2 regions of the Cellulosimicrobium sp. TH-20 genome follow, and region 2 is predicted to be linked to the other one. Evidence: riboswitches for the same ligand, from Rfam matches in the RefSeq annotation. Region 2 holds a riboswitch; the other holds the start of a gene.
The links. A riboswitch is a leader RNA that binds a small molecule or an ion and turns the genes downstream of it on or off. The one in region 2 is predicted to bind thiamine pyrophosphate.
Positions count from the first base shown of each region.

Region 1: linked by a shared signal. The riboswitch ahead of B8281_RS06090 (thiamine ABC transporter substrate binding subunit) and the one ahead of thiO (glycine oxidase ThiO) in region 2 are both predicted to bind thiamine pyrophosphate.

Region 1 covers NZ_CP020857.1:1,361,889-1,369,652, forward strand. Annotated here, with positions in the region: gene B8281_RS06070 (hypothetical protein) at 1-880, opposite strand, end outside; gene B8281_RS06075 (DUF4235 domain-containing protein) at 938-1,213, opposite strand; gene B8281_RS06080 (ABC transporter permease) at 1,320-3,857, opposite strand; gene B8281_RS06085 (ABC transporter ATP-binding protein) at 3,854-4,624, opposite strand; TPP riboswitch at 4,934-5,038, shown strand; gene B8281_RS06090 (thiamine ABC transporter substrate binding subunit) at 5,121-6,212, shown strand; gene B8281_RS06095 (iron ABC transporter permease) at 6,316-7,764, shown strand, end outside.
Region 2 covers NZ_CP020857.1:3,874,689-3,882,452, forward strand. Annotated here, with positions in the region: gene B8281_RS17275 (glycosyltransferase family 4 protein) at 139-1,299, shown strand; gene guaA (glutamine-hydrolyzing GMP synthase) at 1,304-2,917, opposite strand; gene thiE (thiamine phosphate synthase) at 2,960-3,673, opposite strand; TPP riboswitch at 3,718-3,820, shown strand; gene thiO (glycine oxidase ThiO) at 3,810-5,084, shown strand; gene thiS (sulfur carrier protein ThiS) at 5,090-5,323, shown strand; gene B8281_RS17300 (thiazole synthase) at 5,333-6,175, shown strand; gene B8281_RS17305 (ThiF family adenylyltransferase) at 6,275-7,591, opposite strand; gene B8281_RS17310 (DUF3817 domain-containing protein) at 7,588-7,764, opposite strand, start outside.

The sequences.
Region 1 (7,764 bases), 1.8 Mb from region 2:
CGTACACGATCGTCCCGAGCGTGAGCCACGCGAGCGGGACCACGAGCCCGGTGACGACGCCCGCGACGAGGAGGGACGTCGTCGGGCCCACGGCGTCGACGAGCGGCTTGAGCGCGTCCACGCGCGCGACCACGCCGTCCCACCAGGTCGTCACCTCGACGACGACGACGCGTGTCGACCACCACTCGCGCACGCGCCCGACGAGGGCCGTGACGGTGAACGCGCCGACGACGATCCAGACGACCTCGCAGTAGCCCGCGGCGATGCGCACCGCGGCGGAGCGGGCGCTGTGCCGGGCGTCGCCGTCGCGCGCGGGGACGCCGCGGTCGAGGCGCCGCGCGAGCCGTTCCAGCAGAGTGCGGGCGAGCAGCGCGCCCGCGACGACGAGCACGACGGTGAGCCCGAAGCCCTCGGGGACGGGGCTCGCGGTCTCGATCCCCGCGCCCGCGGCGAACGCGTGGTCGAGCGCGGCGGAGTCGATGTACGCCTGCCAGTCGGACGACAGCCCGCCGTAGAACTCGTAGATGACGAGGTAGGGCACGAGGACCGAGGCGATCGAGCCGAGCAGCGCCCGGACCTCGAGCCGGTCGCGCTCGGTGCGCGGCTCCCGGCGCAGGACGTGCAGCATGACGACGATCCCGACGACCGTCGCGAGCGGCGAGAAGCACAGCACGAGCAGGCCGAGCACCCCGGACGACGGCGCGACGGCGAGCGCGGCCCGCAGCGCGAGCTCGTGCAGCACCTGCGCGAGGACGGCGACCGCGACGAGCGCGGGCCAGTGCCGGGCCAGGAGCCGGCCGGCGTCGGCGAGGACGCGCAGGCCGGCGCGCAGGATCGAGTCCTGAGGGGGCGTCGTCGGGCTCGCCGGCGGGGCGGTCACGCGCGCCAGGCTACCCGGCGGCCCGGCCTCCCTCGCGCGGACGGAGCGGGCCGAGCGTCAGGCGCGCGACGCGAGGCGGGCGACGACGCGCTTCGCCTCCTTGCCCGCGAAGCGGCGGGCGAGGACGCCGACGCCCGCGGCGACGGCGGCGAAGGTCACGGCCTGGACGACGCCGACCTCCTCGTCGTCGAGGTCCTTCGGGGCGTCGTGCCCGGTGACCTTGGCCCAGACGAACGTGACGAGCTTCTGCGCGGCCCAGCCCGCGGCGAAGGTCAGGGCGACGGTCCCGACCTTGAGGGCCAGGGTCTGCTCGTTCTCGTTCGTGTCGGCCACGAGGGGTTCCTCCGTCGGTCGGGGCGCCGGGCGGCGCCGGGCGTGCTCGCACGACCACCGTAGTGCGAAGTCGCCGCCCACGCGTCGCCCGGCGCGCGCACCCGGCTCAGTCGTGGCTCACCGCGTCCAGGACGGGCAGGCGCGCGGCGCGCACCGCAGGCCACACCGCGGCGACGACGCCCACGACGCCGGCGAGCACGAGCATGGCGCCGAGCTGGGCCCACGGCACGGCGAGGGTCGTGAAGCCCTGGTCCGCGAGCACCGACGGGAGCGCGGCGGCGAGGCCGGTCCCCACGGCGAGCCCGACGGCCGTGCCGAACACCGCGACGAGCACGGACTCGATGACGATCGTCGTCGCGAGCTGGGCCCGCCCGAGCCCGACGGCCCGCAGCAGCCCGATCTCGCGCGTCCGCTCCGCGACGGACAGCGCGAGCGTGTTGACGATGCCCAGCACGGCGACGAGGACGGAGAGCCCCAGCAGGGCGTAGACGATCGCGAGGACCGACTCGACCTGGCCGGCGACGTCCGCGGCGAACTCGTCGGCGTCGAGCACGGACGCCACGACGTACGGCGCGACGGCGTCGGTCACGTCGGCGCGGACGGCCGCGAGGTCCGCGCCGGGCTCGGTGTCGAGGAACAGCATCTCCGTCGTCGTCGCGCCGACCGCGGCGGCCACGTCGGGCGGCAGGAGCAGGTCGACGGAGAACGCGTGCGAGTCGACCACCGCGCCGATGCGCACCTCCCGGGCCGGGAGGTCGGGCCGTGCCGGGTCGGCGAGCGTCAGGACGTCGCCCAGGGCCCAGCCGTGCTCGTCGAGCGCGTCCGCCATGACGGCGGCCTCGCCCCGCGCGTACGCGTCGAGGTCCCCCTCGGTCGCGGTCGTGCGCACGGAGCGGCCGAAGCCCTCGGCGGGGAACCCGACGACGAGCTGCGGCTCGCCGTCGACGACGACCTGCCCGTACGTCGTGACGTCGACCGCCGCGACGCCGGGCACGGCGCGGACGTCGTCCGGGACCCCGTCGGGGAGGTACGGCATCGCCGAGCGGACGACGAGGTCGGCCGCGGTCTCCTGGTCGACGATGTCCTGCACGGAGACGCGGGTGGACAGCGCGAGGACGGACGTCGTCGAGACGAGCGCCATCCCGACGACGAGCGCGCCCGCCGTGGCCGCGGTCCGCCGCGGCTGGCGCGTGACGTTGCCGCGCGCGAGACCGCCGAGCGGGCGGACCAGCGCGACGAACGGCGCGGCGAGGACGGTCAGCACCGGGCCGACCGCGAGCGGGGCGAGGAGGAGCACGCCCGCGACGACGCCGGCCGCGCCGAGGCCGAGGAGGGGCGCGCCCCCGCTGCCGACCACGGCCGCCGCGACGACGAGCCCTACGCCCGCGAGCAGCGCGACGGTCCCGGCGACGGCACGGGCCCGCCCGGCTCCGGTGGGCCGGACGACGTCGGCGCGCATCGCCTCCACCGGGCGCACGAGCGCGGCGTGCCGCGCGGGCAGGGCGGCGGCGAGCACCGACACGACGACGCCGACCACGAGCGGGACGGCGACCCCCGTGGCCGTGACGGGCAGCGAGCCGGAGAGCTCCATGCCGACGGCGCCGAGCCCGCTGCGGGCGAGCTGCGCGAGGCCGAACCCGGCCCCGACGCCGAGCAGCGCGCCCACGGCCCCGACGACCGCCGCCTGCCCCACCACCGAACCGAACACCTGCCCGGGCGACGCGCCCACCGCGCGCAGGAGCGCGAGCTCGCGCGTGCGGCGTCGGACGTGCATCGAGAACGTGGTGGTGATGATGAACGTGCCGACGAACAGCGCGAGCGCGGCGAACACCAGCAGGAACGTCGAGACGAACCCGAGCTGGTCGGTGATCGCCTCGCTCGACTCCGCGCGCAGCTCCGCGCCCGTCAGCGCCTCGGCGCCCGCGGGGAGCGCGGTCGCGACGGCGTCGCGCAGCGCCTCGGGGGAGACGCCGTCGGCCGCGTACAGCGCGACCGACGGGACGAGGCCGTCGGGCGCGTACGTCGCGGCGGCGGTCCCGGCGTCGAGCAGGACGATCGTCGCGCCCGCCATCGGCGCGGACAGCGAGAGCTCGCCGACCACGCGCACCGGCCGCACGGCGTCGCCCAGCACGACGTCGGTCGTGTCGCCCACCGCGAGGCCCGACGCCGCGAGCGTCGCCGACTCGAGCGCGACCTCGCTGCCGTCGCGGGGTGCGCGGCCGTCGACCACCTGGGGACCGGGGTCGCGGGGGTCGTAGGCGACGCCGATGCTCGGCGCCTGGCTGCCGAGGACCGCGGTCCCGTCCGCGCCCACGAGCACCGCGGGACCGCTCACCTCGGGGAGCGCGAGCGCGACGTCGTCGCGCGCGCCGAGGTCGCGCGCCAGGTCCGCCGGGACGAGGCTGCGCGCACCGCCTACCTGGGCCGACGTCGACATCAGCGCGTCCCCGGCCGACGACGCGCCGCGCACGTACGCGTCCGCCTGGACCGACGAGGCGACGATGCCGTCGAACGTGGTCGCGAGCATCGCGCGCAGCGCGAACGTGCCGGTCACGAACGCGACGCCGATCGTCACGGCGAGCACCGAGAGGACGAGCTGCGCGCCGTGCGCGCGCACGCCGCGCAGCGCGATCCGGCCCATCATCGGGCGGCCGCCGTCGTCGGCGCCGGGGCGGCGTGCGCCGGGGTCGGCGCGGCGGGCGTGAGGGAGCCCAGCGTGTCGAGGACCGCCTGCGGCGTGGGGTCGTGGAGCTCGGTCACGAGGCGGCCGTCCGCGAGGAAGAGCACCCGGTGGGCGTACGACGCCGCGGTCGGGTCGTGCGTGACCATCGCGACGGACTGACCGAGGTCGTCCACGGACGCGCGCAGGAAGCCCAGGACCTCCGCGGCGGCGCGCGAGTCGAGGTTCCCCGTCGGCTCGTCCGCGAGCACGATCGCGGGTCGCGACACCAGCGCCCGCGCGCACGCGACCCGCTGCTGCTGCCCGCCCGACAGCTCGGCGGGTCGGTGCCCCAGCCGGGGGCGCAGGCCCACGGCGTCGACCACGCGGTCGAACCACTCCTGGTCGACGGGCCGCCGGGCGATCGCGAGCGGCAGCACGATGTTCTCCTCCGCCGTGAGCGTCGGCACGAGGTTGAACGACTGGAAGACGAACCCCAGGCGCGTGCGCCGCAGACGCGTCAGCCGGCGCTCGCTCATCGCGGAGACCGTCTCACCGTCGACGACGACGGTCCCCGCCGTGGGGGAGTCGAGCCCCGCGAGGCAGTGCATGAGTGTCGACTTGCCCGAGCCGGACGGGCCCATGATCGCGGTCAGGCGCCCCCGCTCGAGGTCGACGTCCACGCCGTCGAGCGCACGCACCGCGGCCTCGCCGCGCCCGTACGTCCTCACCAGCCCGCGCGCGGTCGCGATCGCGGGTCGCGCAGCGCCCTCAGCGCCCTCGGCGGGCGGGCCCTCGCGCGGGGTGCTCCGCTGTGCCGCACCTGTCGTCGTCACGTCCTCGTCCGTCCTCTCGTCGTGCCGCTGCGCGGGAGCGTCGTGGCTCGCCGGGCGGCGTCGTCCTGTGGTGGCCGCCGGGGCTCCCGGCGGCCGTACCGACCCTCCCGCGGCGCGCCTGCCCGCGGCATCGGGGGCGGGCCCCGAACCGTCCCTGGTCCGCGGGCGCCGGCGCTCAGGGTTCTCTCAGGGGACTCTCCGGGCGAGGGGCCGGTGTAGGCTCGCGGTGAACGACAGGGGAGCTCCTGGAGGAGCTGAGAGTGCGGACCACCGCAGACCCTCGAACCTGATCCGGTTAGCACCGGTGGAGGAAGTCGGGAATCTCGATCACCTGCTCGCGCGGTCCGTCGCGCCCACCCGGCGCGTGGCTCGTCGGGCCGGTGGACCCCTCCTGAACGTCCAGGGAGGACACATGCAGCACACGACCACCCTCGCCCGCCGCGGCCGGGCCCTCGCGACCGGCGTGGGCGCGACGCTCGCGCTCCTCGCCCTTGCGGCCTGCTCGGGTGGTGACGGCGCCGGGGGCGACGACGCGTCGTCGGGCAGCGGGGGCACGGTCACCCTGGTGACCCACGACTCCTTCGCGGTGAGCGACGACGTGCTCGCCGCGTTCGAGGAGGAGAGCGGGCTCACCGTCGAGCAGGTCGCGCCCGGCGACGGCGGCGCGCTGGTCAACCAGCTGATCCTCACGAAGGACTCGCCCCTCGGCGACGTCGTGTTCGGGATCGACAACACCTTCGCGTCGCGCGCGATCGACGAGGGCGTCCTCGAGCCGTACACGCCCGCCGACGTCTCGGAGTCCGCCGCGTCGTACGCGGTCGGCGACGGCGGCGAGCTCACCGCCGTCGACCTCGGGGACGTGTGCGTCAACGTGGACCACGCGTGGTTCGCCGACGCGGGGATCCCCGAGCCCGTGACGCTCGAGGACCTGGCGAAGCCCGAGTACCGGGACCTCCTCGTCGTGACCAACCCCGCGACGTCGTCGCCGGGCCTCGCGTTCCTCCTCGCGACCGTCGGGGCGTTCGGCGAGGACGGCTGGGAGGACTACTGGGCGGACCTGCGCGCCAACGGCGTGAAGGTCGTCGACGGCTGGTCCGACGCGTACTACGTCGACTTCTCCGGCTCGGAGGGCGCGGGGCCGCGCCCGCTCGTGCTGTCGTACTCGACGTCGCCCGCGTTCACGCTCACCGAGGACGGCTCCGCGTCGACCACGGGTGCGCTGCTCGACACGTGCTTCCGCCAGGTCGAGTACGCAGGCGTGCTCGCGAACGCGAAGAACCCCGAGGGCGCGCAGCAGCTCCTCGACTTCCTCGTGAGCGAGACGTTCCAGGCCGACGTCGCCGACCAGATGTACATGTACCCGGCCGACGACTCCGTCGCGCTGCCCGACGGCTGGGCCGAGTTCGCGCCGCTCGCCGACGAGCCCTTCGAGGTCGCGCCCGCCGACGTCGCGGCGCACCGCGACGAGTGGATCAAGGCATGGACGGCGACGGTCGTCGACTGACCCCCGGTCCCCGAACCCCCGGTCCACGAACGACCACGGCTCTCCCTCGCGGGGTAGAGCCGTGGTCGCGCGGGGTAGAGCCGTGGTTGCGCGGGGGAGAGCCGTGGTGAGGGGTCGGGAGGTCCGGCGGGGCGGCGTCGGGCGCGGGGTGCTGTGGGGTCTGGCGGCGGCGGTGCCGCTCGCGTTCCTCGGGGTGTTCTTCGCGTGGCCGGTCGTCACGCTCGTGGCGCGCGGGTTCGTCGGGGACGACGGCGGCCTCGACCTCTCGGGGTTCGCGGAGGTCTTCTCCGAGCCCCGCACGTGGCGGATCGTCGGCCTCACGCTCTGGCAGGCCGTGCTCGGCACGGCGCTGTCGCTGCTGCTCGGCGTGCCCGGCGCGTACGTGCTGTACCGGTGCCGGTTCCCCGGGCGCCGGGTCGTGCGCGCGCTCGTCACGGTGCCGTTCGTGCTCCCGACCGTCGTCGTCGGCGTCGCGTTCCGGTCGTTGCTCGTGCAGGGCGGCCCGCTCGGGTTCCTGCGGCTCGACGAGACGTTCGCCGCGATCGTCGTCGCGCTCGTGTTCTTCAACTACTCCGTCGTGGTGCGCACGGTCGGCGGCCTCTGGGAGCACCTCGACCCGCGCGCCGAGCAGGCGGCGCGCGCCCTCGGCGCGACGCCGTGGCGCGCGTTCCGCACCGTGACGCTCCCGGCGCTCACGCCCGCGATCGCGAGCGCCGCGTCGATCGTCTTCCTCTTCTGCGCGACGGCGTTCGGCGTCGTGCTCGTGCTCGGCGGCATCCGCTACGGGACGATCGAGACGGAGATCTGGATCCAGACCACGCAGTTCCTCGACCTGCGCACCGCCGCGGTGCTGTCGGTCGTGCAGCTCGTGGTCGTCGCGGCGGCGCTCACGGTCGCGAACCGCACGCGGGCCCGGCGCGAGCGCGCCCTCAACCTGTCGTCGTCGGCGTCGTCCGCCCACCCGCTGCGCCTGTGGCGCGACGGCCGCCCGACGGGCGACCTCGCGCCCGCTGCGCTCACCGCGGCCGTGGTCGTCGTGCTCGTCGGGCTGCCGCTCGGCACGCTCGTCGTGCGCTCGTTCCGCGTCCCGGGCGGCGGCTGGGGACTCGACAACTACGCGAACCTCGGCACCACGGGCGGGCGCAACGCGCTGTCCGTCACCGTGTGGGAGGCGGCGGGCAACTCGCTGCGCACCGCCGCGCTCGCGACCGTGCTCGCCGTCGTGATCGGGGGTCTCGTGGCGCTCGTCGTGTCCCGGCGCCCGCGCTCGCGCGGCGGGCGGCGCGCGATCTCGGTGCTCGACTCGGTGTTCATGCTCCCGCTCGGGGTCTCCGCGGTGACGGTCGGCTTCGGCTTCCTGATCACGCTCGACCGGCCGCTCGGCCTCGACGTCGACCTGCGCACGTCGGGGCTGCTGGTGCCGATCGCGCAGGCGGTCGTCGCGACCCCGCTCGTCGTGCGCACGGTCCTGCCGACGCTGCGCGCCATCGACCCGCGCCTGCGCGAGGCCGCCGCGACCCTCGGCGCCGCGCCCGGGCGCGTGTTCCGCACG
Region 2 (7,764 bases):
GTCACGGGACGGTCGAACCACCCATACGGGGCCCACGGTAGCGACGCGAGCGGAGCACCGCGCGGCGAACGCGCACCTCAGGGCGGGCGCGGCGGCGACCGCGCGGCCCGCCGGGGCCGGGATGGGAGGATGCGGTCCGTGCGCATCACCCACCTGACCGACTGCTACCTGCCGCTGCTCGGCGGCATCGAGACCCAGGTCGCGCGGCTCGCGCAGCAGCAGGCGGCCGCCGGTCACGACGTCGCGGTCGTCTGCACGACGCCCGCGCGCCCCGGCGCGCACGGCGTGTCGACCGAGCGGGACGGTGACGTCACGGTGCACCGGCTCGCCGCGCGCGTCCCGGGCGGCTACCCCGTGCACCCGCGCGCGCCGCACCACGTGGCGCGGGTCCTGCGCGCCGACCGGCCCGACGTCGTGCACCTGCACATGGGCGTGCTGACGCCCTCCACCCAGGCGTCGCTGCGGACGGTCGTGCGCGCGGGGCTGCCCGCGGTGCTCACCGTGCACAGCGTCTGGGGCGGCGCGGAGCGCGCGTTCGCCGGGCTCGACCGCGTGGTCCGCTGGTCCCGCTGGCCCGTGCTGTGGTCGGCCGTGAGCGAGCTGACCGCCGCTCCCCTGCGCCGCATCGTCGGCGACCACGGCGAGGTCGTGGTGCTGCACAACGGCCTCGACCTCGACGCGTGGCGCGTCCCGCGCACCGAGCGCGCCGACCGCATGGAGGGCCCGGCCGTCCACGTCGTGGCCGCGACGCGGTTCGCGCCCCGCAAGCGCGTGCTGCCATTCCTCGAGGTCGTGCGCGACGCCGTCGCGCGCCTCCCCGAGGGGGCGCTGCACGTGACGCTCGCCGGGGACGGCCCCGAGCTGGCCGACGCGCGGCGCTTCGTCACCGAGCACGGGCTGGGGTCGGTCGTGTCGCTCCCCGGCCGCCTCGACGCGACGGGCCTCCAGCGGCTCTACGCGCGCGCCGACGTGTTCGCCGCGCCCGCCGTCGAGGAGGCGTTCGGCATCGCCGCGCTCGAGGGCCAGGCCGCCGGGCTGGCGGTGCTCACCCGCTCGCAGTCGGGCGTCGCGGAGCGCCTCACCGACGGCGTCGACGCGCTCGTAGCGGACGACGACGCCGGCCTCGCCGACGCGCTCGTACGCCTCGCGACCGAGGACGGCCTGCTCGACCGGATCGTCGCCCACAACCGGGACGTGCCGTCGTCGGCGGGCTGGCCGCGCGTGCTCGCCGACGTGGAGCGGGCATACGAACGGGCCGCGACGATCGCCGTGGATCGTCGGGCCCGTCCGTCCCGCTAGGGGGTCACTCCCACTCGATGGTGCCCGGGGGCTTGCTCGTCACGTCGAGCACGACGCGGTTGACCTCGGAGACCTCGTTGGTGATGCGCGTCGAGATGACGGACAGCACGTCGTAGGGCAGGCGCGTCCAGTCGGCCGTCATCGCGTCCTCGGACGAGACGGGGCGCAGCACGATCGGGTGGCCGTAAGTGCGGCCGTCGCCCTGGACGCCGACCGAGCGCACGTCGGCGAGCAGCACGACCGGGCACTGCCAGATCTCGTCGTCCAGACCCGCCTTCGTCAGCTCCTCGCGCGCGATCGCGTCGGCGGCGCGCAGCGTCTCGAGGCGGTCCGCCGTGACCTCGCCGACGATGCGGATGCCGAGCCCGGGGCCGGGGAACGGCTGGCGCGCGACGATCTCCTCGGGCACGCCGAGCTCGCGGCCGACCGCGCGGACCTCGTCCTTAAACAGGGTGCGCAGCGGCTCGACGAGCGAGAACTGCAGGTCGTCGGGCAGGCCGCCCACGTTGTGGTGGCTCTTGATGTTCGCCGCGCCCTCGCCGCCGCCGGACTCGACGACGTCCGGGTAGAGCGTGCCCTGCACGAGGAACTTCACCTCGGCCCCGTGCTCGCCCGCGTCCTCGACGATCTGGCGCGCCGCGTCCTCGAACACGCGGATGAACTCGCGGCCGATGATCTTGCGCTTCGTCTCCGGGTCGCTGTGCCCGGCGAGCGCGGTGAGGAACCGCTCCTTCTCGTCACGGATCACGAGGTTGACGCCCGTCGCCGCGACGAAGTCGCGCTCGATCTGCTCGACCTCGCCCGCGCGCATCAGCCCGTGGTCGACGTGCACGCACGTGAGCTGGTCGCCCACCGCGCGCTGCACGAGCGCCGCGGCGACGGCGGAGTCCACGCCGCCCGAGAGCGCGCAGATGACCCGCGCGTCGCCGACCTGGGCGCGGATCGCCGCGACCTGGTCCGCGATGACGTTGCCGGGCGTCCAGTCCGGGGCGAGGCCCGCGCCGTCGTACAGGAAGTGCTCCAGCACCGTCTGGCCGTGCGCGGAGTGCTTGACCTCCGGGTGCCACTGCACGCCGTAGAGGCGACGCTCGCGGTCCTCGAACGCGGCGACCGGCGAGCCCGACGACGTCGCGAGGACCTCGAAGCCCTCGGGCGCGCGGTGCACGGCGTCGCCGTGGCTCATCCACGTGGTCTGGTTCTGCGGCGTGCCGTCGAGCAGCACGCCCGCGGCGCACACCTCGACCTCGGTGCCGCCGTACTCGCGCAGGCCCGTCTGGGCGACCTCGCCGCCGAGGGCCTTCGCCATGGCCTGGAAGCCGTAGCAGATGCCCATGACGGGCACGCCTGCCTCGAACAGCGCCGGGTCGACGAACGGGGCACCCGTCGCGTACACGGACGAGGGGCCGCCCGAGAGGATGATCGCGGCCGGGTCCTTCGCGAGCATCTGCTCGACCGTGAAGGTGTGCGGCACGATCTCGGAGTAGACCTTGGCCTCGCGCACGCGGCGCGCGATGAGCTGCGCGTACTGGGCGCCGAAGTCGACGACGAGCACGGGCCGCGGGGTCGAGGCCACCTCGGCGGTGGTGGGGGTGTCGGGAGCGGTGGCGGGTGACGTCACCCGTCCAGGATAGTCGCCGTGCGGCGGGGCTCGTCCCGCGTCTCAGGCGTCGGCGGGCACCTCGGCGCGCGCCGCGACGCGCTCGCGCAGGGCGCGGGCGGCCGCCTCCGGGTCGCTCGCCGCCGTGATCGCGCGCACCACCACGATCCGGGTCGCGCCCGCGTCGAGGACCGCGTCGAGCCGGTCCGCGTCGATCCCGCCGATCGCGAACCAGGGCGTCGCGGGCCGGGTCGCCGCGACGTCCCGCAGCAGGTCGAGGCCGACGGCGGCCCGCCCCGGCTTCGTCGGGGTCGCCCACAGCGGACCCACGCAGAAGTAGTCCACCGCCGGGTCGGCCTCCGCCGCGGCCGCCTGCGCGGCCGAGTGCGTGGACCGGCCGAGCACGGGCCCCGCGCCGAGCAGCGCCCGCACGGCCGGGACCGGCAGGTCGCCCTGGCCCATGTGCACGACCGGCGCGCCCGTGACCGACGCCACGTCCGCCCGGTCGTTCACGGCCCACAGCGCGCCGTGCTCCGTCGCGACGCGCGCGACGAGCTCCTGGAGCTCGAGCTCCCGCGCGACGTCGAGCGTCTTGTCGCGGAGCTGCACGACGTCCACCCCGCCCGCGAGCGCCGCCCGCAGGAAGTCCTCGAGGTCGCCGCGCTCCTCGCGCGCGTCCGTGCAGAGGTAGAGCCGCGCGTCGGCGAGCCGGGCGCGTGCGGCGTCCCCTGCCGACGGGGCGGGAGTGGCCGGGGTGGTGGAGGTCTCGGAGCTCACCCGCGGGAGCCTAGCCTCGGCGGGCCCACGGCAGGAGGTACTGTGGCCGACAGCACGGGAGCCCCGCACGGGGCTGAGAGGGCGTCGCCGCCGACCGTCGAACCTGATCTGGGTCATGCCAGCGAAGGGAGCGCACATGAGCCTGTCCGTCCACCCGTCCGCGGGTGGCTCCGTCGTGCCCGACGGCGCGCGTGACGTCGTCGTCGTGGGGGGCGGGATCGTGGGTCTCGCCGTCGCGTGGCGCGCGGCGCGCGCGGGCCTGACCGTCACGGTGCTCGACCCGACGCCGGGCGCGGGCGCGACCCATGCCGCCGCGGGGATGCTCGCGCCGGTGACCGAGGCCGACTTCGGGGAGGAGGCCGCCCTGCGGCTCCACCTCGCGGCCGCCGCGGCGTGGCCGGCGTTCGCCGCGGACCTGCGCGCGGCGACGGGGGTGGACGTCGGGCTGCGGATCGCCGGGACGCTCACCCTCGCCTACGACGCGGACGACCTCGCGCTGCTCCGCCGCGTCCTCGCGCTGCACGCCGCGCACGGTCTCGTGTCGCACGAGCTCACCGTCGCCGACGCGCGCCGACGCGAGCCGTACCTGGGCCCGCGCGTCGCCGGGGCGGCGTGGGCCCCCGCGGACCACGCCGTCGACCCGCGCGCGACGCACGCCGCGCTGCTCGCCGCGCTCGGCGGACGCGACACCGCGGGTGCGGGCTCGGCCACCGGGGCGCGCGTCGTCCGCGCGTCCGCGACCCGGCTCGCGCTCGATGCCGGGCGCGTGGTCGGCGTGCACGACGACGCGGGCCGGCTCCACCGCGCGGGTGCGGTCGTCGTCGCGGCGGGCTGGCAGTCGGGCGCCCTGCTCGCGGACGTGCCGGGCGTCGTCGTGCCCACGCGGCCGGTGAAGGGTCAGACGCTGCGGCTCGACGCGGGCCCGGACCTCGCGCTGGAGCACGTCGTGCGCGGGCTCGTGCAGGGCCGGCCGGTGTACGTCGTGCCGCGCGACCCCGAGCCTGCCGGCCCGCGCGCCGGGCACCGGGAGGTCGTCGTCGGGGCCACCACCGAGGAGAACCCGGACGACCGCCGCGCCACCGCCGGCGGGGTCTTCGCGCTCCTGCGGGACGCCCGCGCCCTCCTGCCGGGGATCGACGAGGCCGCGCTGGTCGAGGTGACGCCGCGGGGGCGCCCCTCGACCCCGGACAACCTCCCGCTCGTCGGGCCGACGGACGTCCCGGGGCTGCACCTCGCGACGGGCCACGGCCGCAACGGCATCCTGCTCGCCCCGCTCACGGCCGACGCCGTCGTCGCCGGGCTCGGCGGGCTCTCCGGCCTGGGCGGGACCGAGCCCGGCGACGACGTCGCGACCGCCCTCGCCACCGCCCGCACCGACCGCTTCGCCCGCACCGCCACGACACCGAGGTGAGACCCGTGACCGCACCCGCACCCACCGCGCTCGTCAACGGCGAGCCGTACCCGCTCGACGGCGACGTCGACCTGGAGCGGCTCGTCGCCGCGCTCGTCCCCGCCTACGTCGCCGACGGCACGCCGCAGGGCGTCGCGGTGGCCGTCGGGGACGCCGTCGTGCCGCGCGGCGCCTGGGCGACGACCGTCGTCGCGCCCGGGGACCGCATCGAGATCGTCACCGCCGTCCAGGGCGGCTGAGGAGGACCCATGACCACGACCGACGTCTCCCCCGCCACCGCGAGCGGCCCGGCCTGCGCCGACGACCCGCTCGTCGTCGCCGGCACCCCGATCGGGTCGCGCCTCGTCATGGGCACCGGCGGGGCCGCGAACCTGCTCACGCTCGAGGACGCGCTCGTCGCGTCGGGCACCGCTCTGACGACCGTCGCGATGCGACGCGTCGCCGTCCGCGCCGGCGGGGACGCGAGCCCCGACGCGGGGATCTGGGCGCTGCTCGCCCGCCTCGGCATCCGCGCGCTGCCCAACACCGCCGGGTGCTTCTCGGTGCGGGAGGCCGTGCTCACCGCGCACCTCGCGCGCGAGGCGTGCGGCACCGAGTGGGTCAAGCTCGAGGTGATCGCCGACGACGTGACCCTCCTGCCCGACCCGGTCGGCCTCGTCGAGGCGGCGGACCAGCTCGTGCGCGACGGGTTCGTCGTGCTGCCCTACACGAACGACGACCCGATCCTCGCCCGACGGCTGGAGGACGTCGGCTGCGCGGCGGTCATGCCCCTCGGGGCGCCCATCGGCACGGGGCTGGGCATCCTCAACCCGCGCAACATCGAGGCGATCGCCGCCGCGGCCCGAGTGCCTGTGATCCTCGACGCGGGGATCGGCACGGCGTCCGACGCCGCGCTCGCCATGGAGCTCGGCTGCGACGGCGTGCTCCTCGCGACGGCCGTCACGCGCGCCGCCGACCCGGTCCGCATGGCCCGCGCGATGCGCCTCGCCGTCGAGTCGGGTCGGCTCGCCGCGGGCGCCGGGCGCATCCCCCGCCGCGAGGGCGCCCTGGCGAGCTCGTCCCCGCAGGGCCGCCTCGACCTGGCTCTCTGACCCCGTCGACCAGGCCGTCCCGGCGGGCCGACCAGGCCATCCCGGCTCGTCCGCCGACCAGGACGCACCACGACCACCTGGTCGACGTGCAGGGGGACGCTAGGGGGCGAGAGTTTCCAGGGCGGCGAGGAGGGCGGGGACGCCGCCGACGACGGAGCGTGCGTCGAAGCCCGCGGCGCGGGCGGCGTCGGCGACGCGGGCCGACCGGCCGCCGACCGCGCACACCACGAGCACCGGGCGGTCGGCGGGCAGGTCCGCGAGCGCCGCGGCGGCACCGGGGTCCTGCGCGCCGCCGAGGAACGCGCCGCTCGGGACGAGCGTCGACCCGGGGAGCGGGCGCACCTGCGCCTCCCAGTCCTCGCGGACGTCGAGGAGGAAGGGTGCGGCGTCGTCGGCCCGCAGCAGGGCGGCCGCGTCGGGGGCGGACACGTCGCGCGGCGCGGGCCCCGCTGCCCCGGTCGACCCCGCCCCGGCGCCGGGCACCGCCACGGCCGACCCCGCGGGCCGGAGCCCGCAGAACGCGGCGTAGGCGTCGTCGCCCGGCAGGAGCGCAGTGACGGGCTCGCGCGTCGGGTCGGCGCGCACGGTGAGCTGGCGCCACGAGAGGTCGAGGGCGTCGTAGACGGCGAGGCGGCCGAGCAGCGTCGTGCCGGCGCCGGTGACGAGCTTGATCGCCTCGGTCGCCATGACCGAGCCGACGGTGCCGCACATCGCGCCGAACACGCCGCCGGTCGCGCAGTCGGGTGCCGCGCCCGGGGGCGGCGGGACGGGGAACACGTCGCGGTAGGTGACCCCGCGCGGGCCCTGCTCCCCCGACCCCGCCGCAGGGTCGGGACCCGCGGCGTCCGGGTGCGGGGCGTCGTCGGGCACGGCGAACCGGGGCGCGGCCCAGAAGACGCTGACCTGTCCCTGGAAGCGGTAGATCGAGCCCCAGACGACGGGCAGGCCGAGGACCTCGGCCGCGTCGGAGACGAGGTAGCGGGTCGGGAAGTTGTCGGCGCCGTCGAGCACGACGTCGTAGCCGCGCAGCACGTCGAGCGCATTGTCCGCGTCGAGCCGCAGCGCGTGCTCGACGACGTGGACGTGCGGGTTGACGTCCGCGATGCTCTCGCGCGCGGAGTCGACCTTGCGGCGCCCGACGTCCGACCCGCCGTGGATGACCTGGCGCTGGAGGTTGGACGTGTCGACGGCGTCGTCGTCGACGATGCCGATCGTGCCGACGCCCGCGGCGGCGAGGTAGAGCAGCGCGGGGCTGCCGAGGCCGCCCGCGCCGACGACGAGCACGCGCGCGGCCGCGAGCCGCCGCTGGCCCTCGGTGCCGACGCCCGGCAGCGCGAGGTGGCGCGCGTAGCGCTCGAGCTCCGGCGTCGAGAGCTCGGGACCGGGCGCGACGAGGGGCGCGAGCGGCGTCGTCATGCCGCGTACTGCTCCTCCAGCGCGACGAGCTTCGCGTCGGCCTCGGCGTGCACCTTCTTCTCGAGGATGAACGACATGACCGGGACGACGCCGGCGAACACCATCGTCGCGAGGCGGCCCCAGCCCCAGCGCATCTTGGTCCACAGGTCGAGCACGGTGACGAGGTACACGAC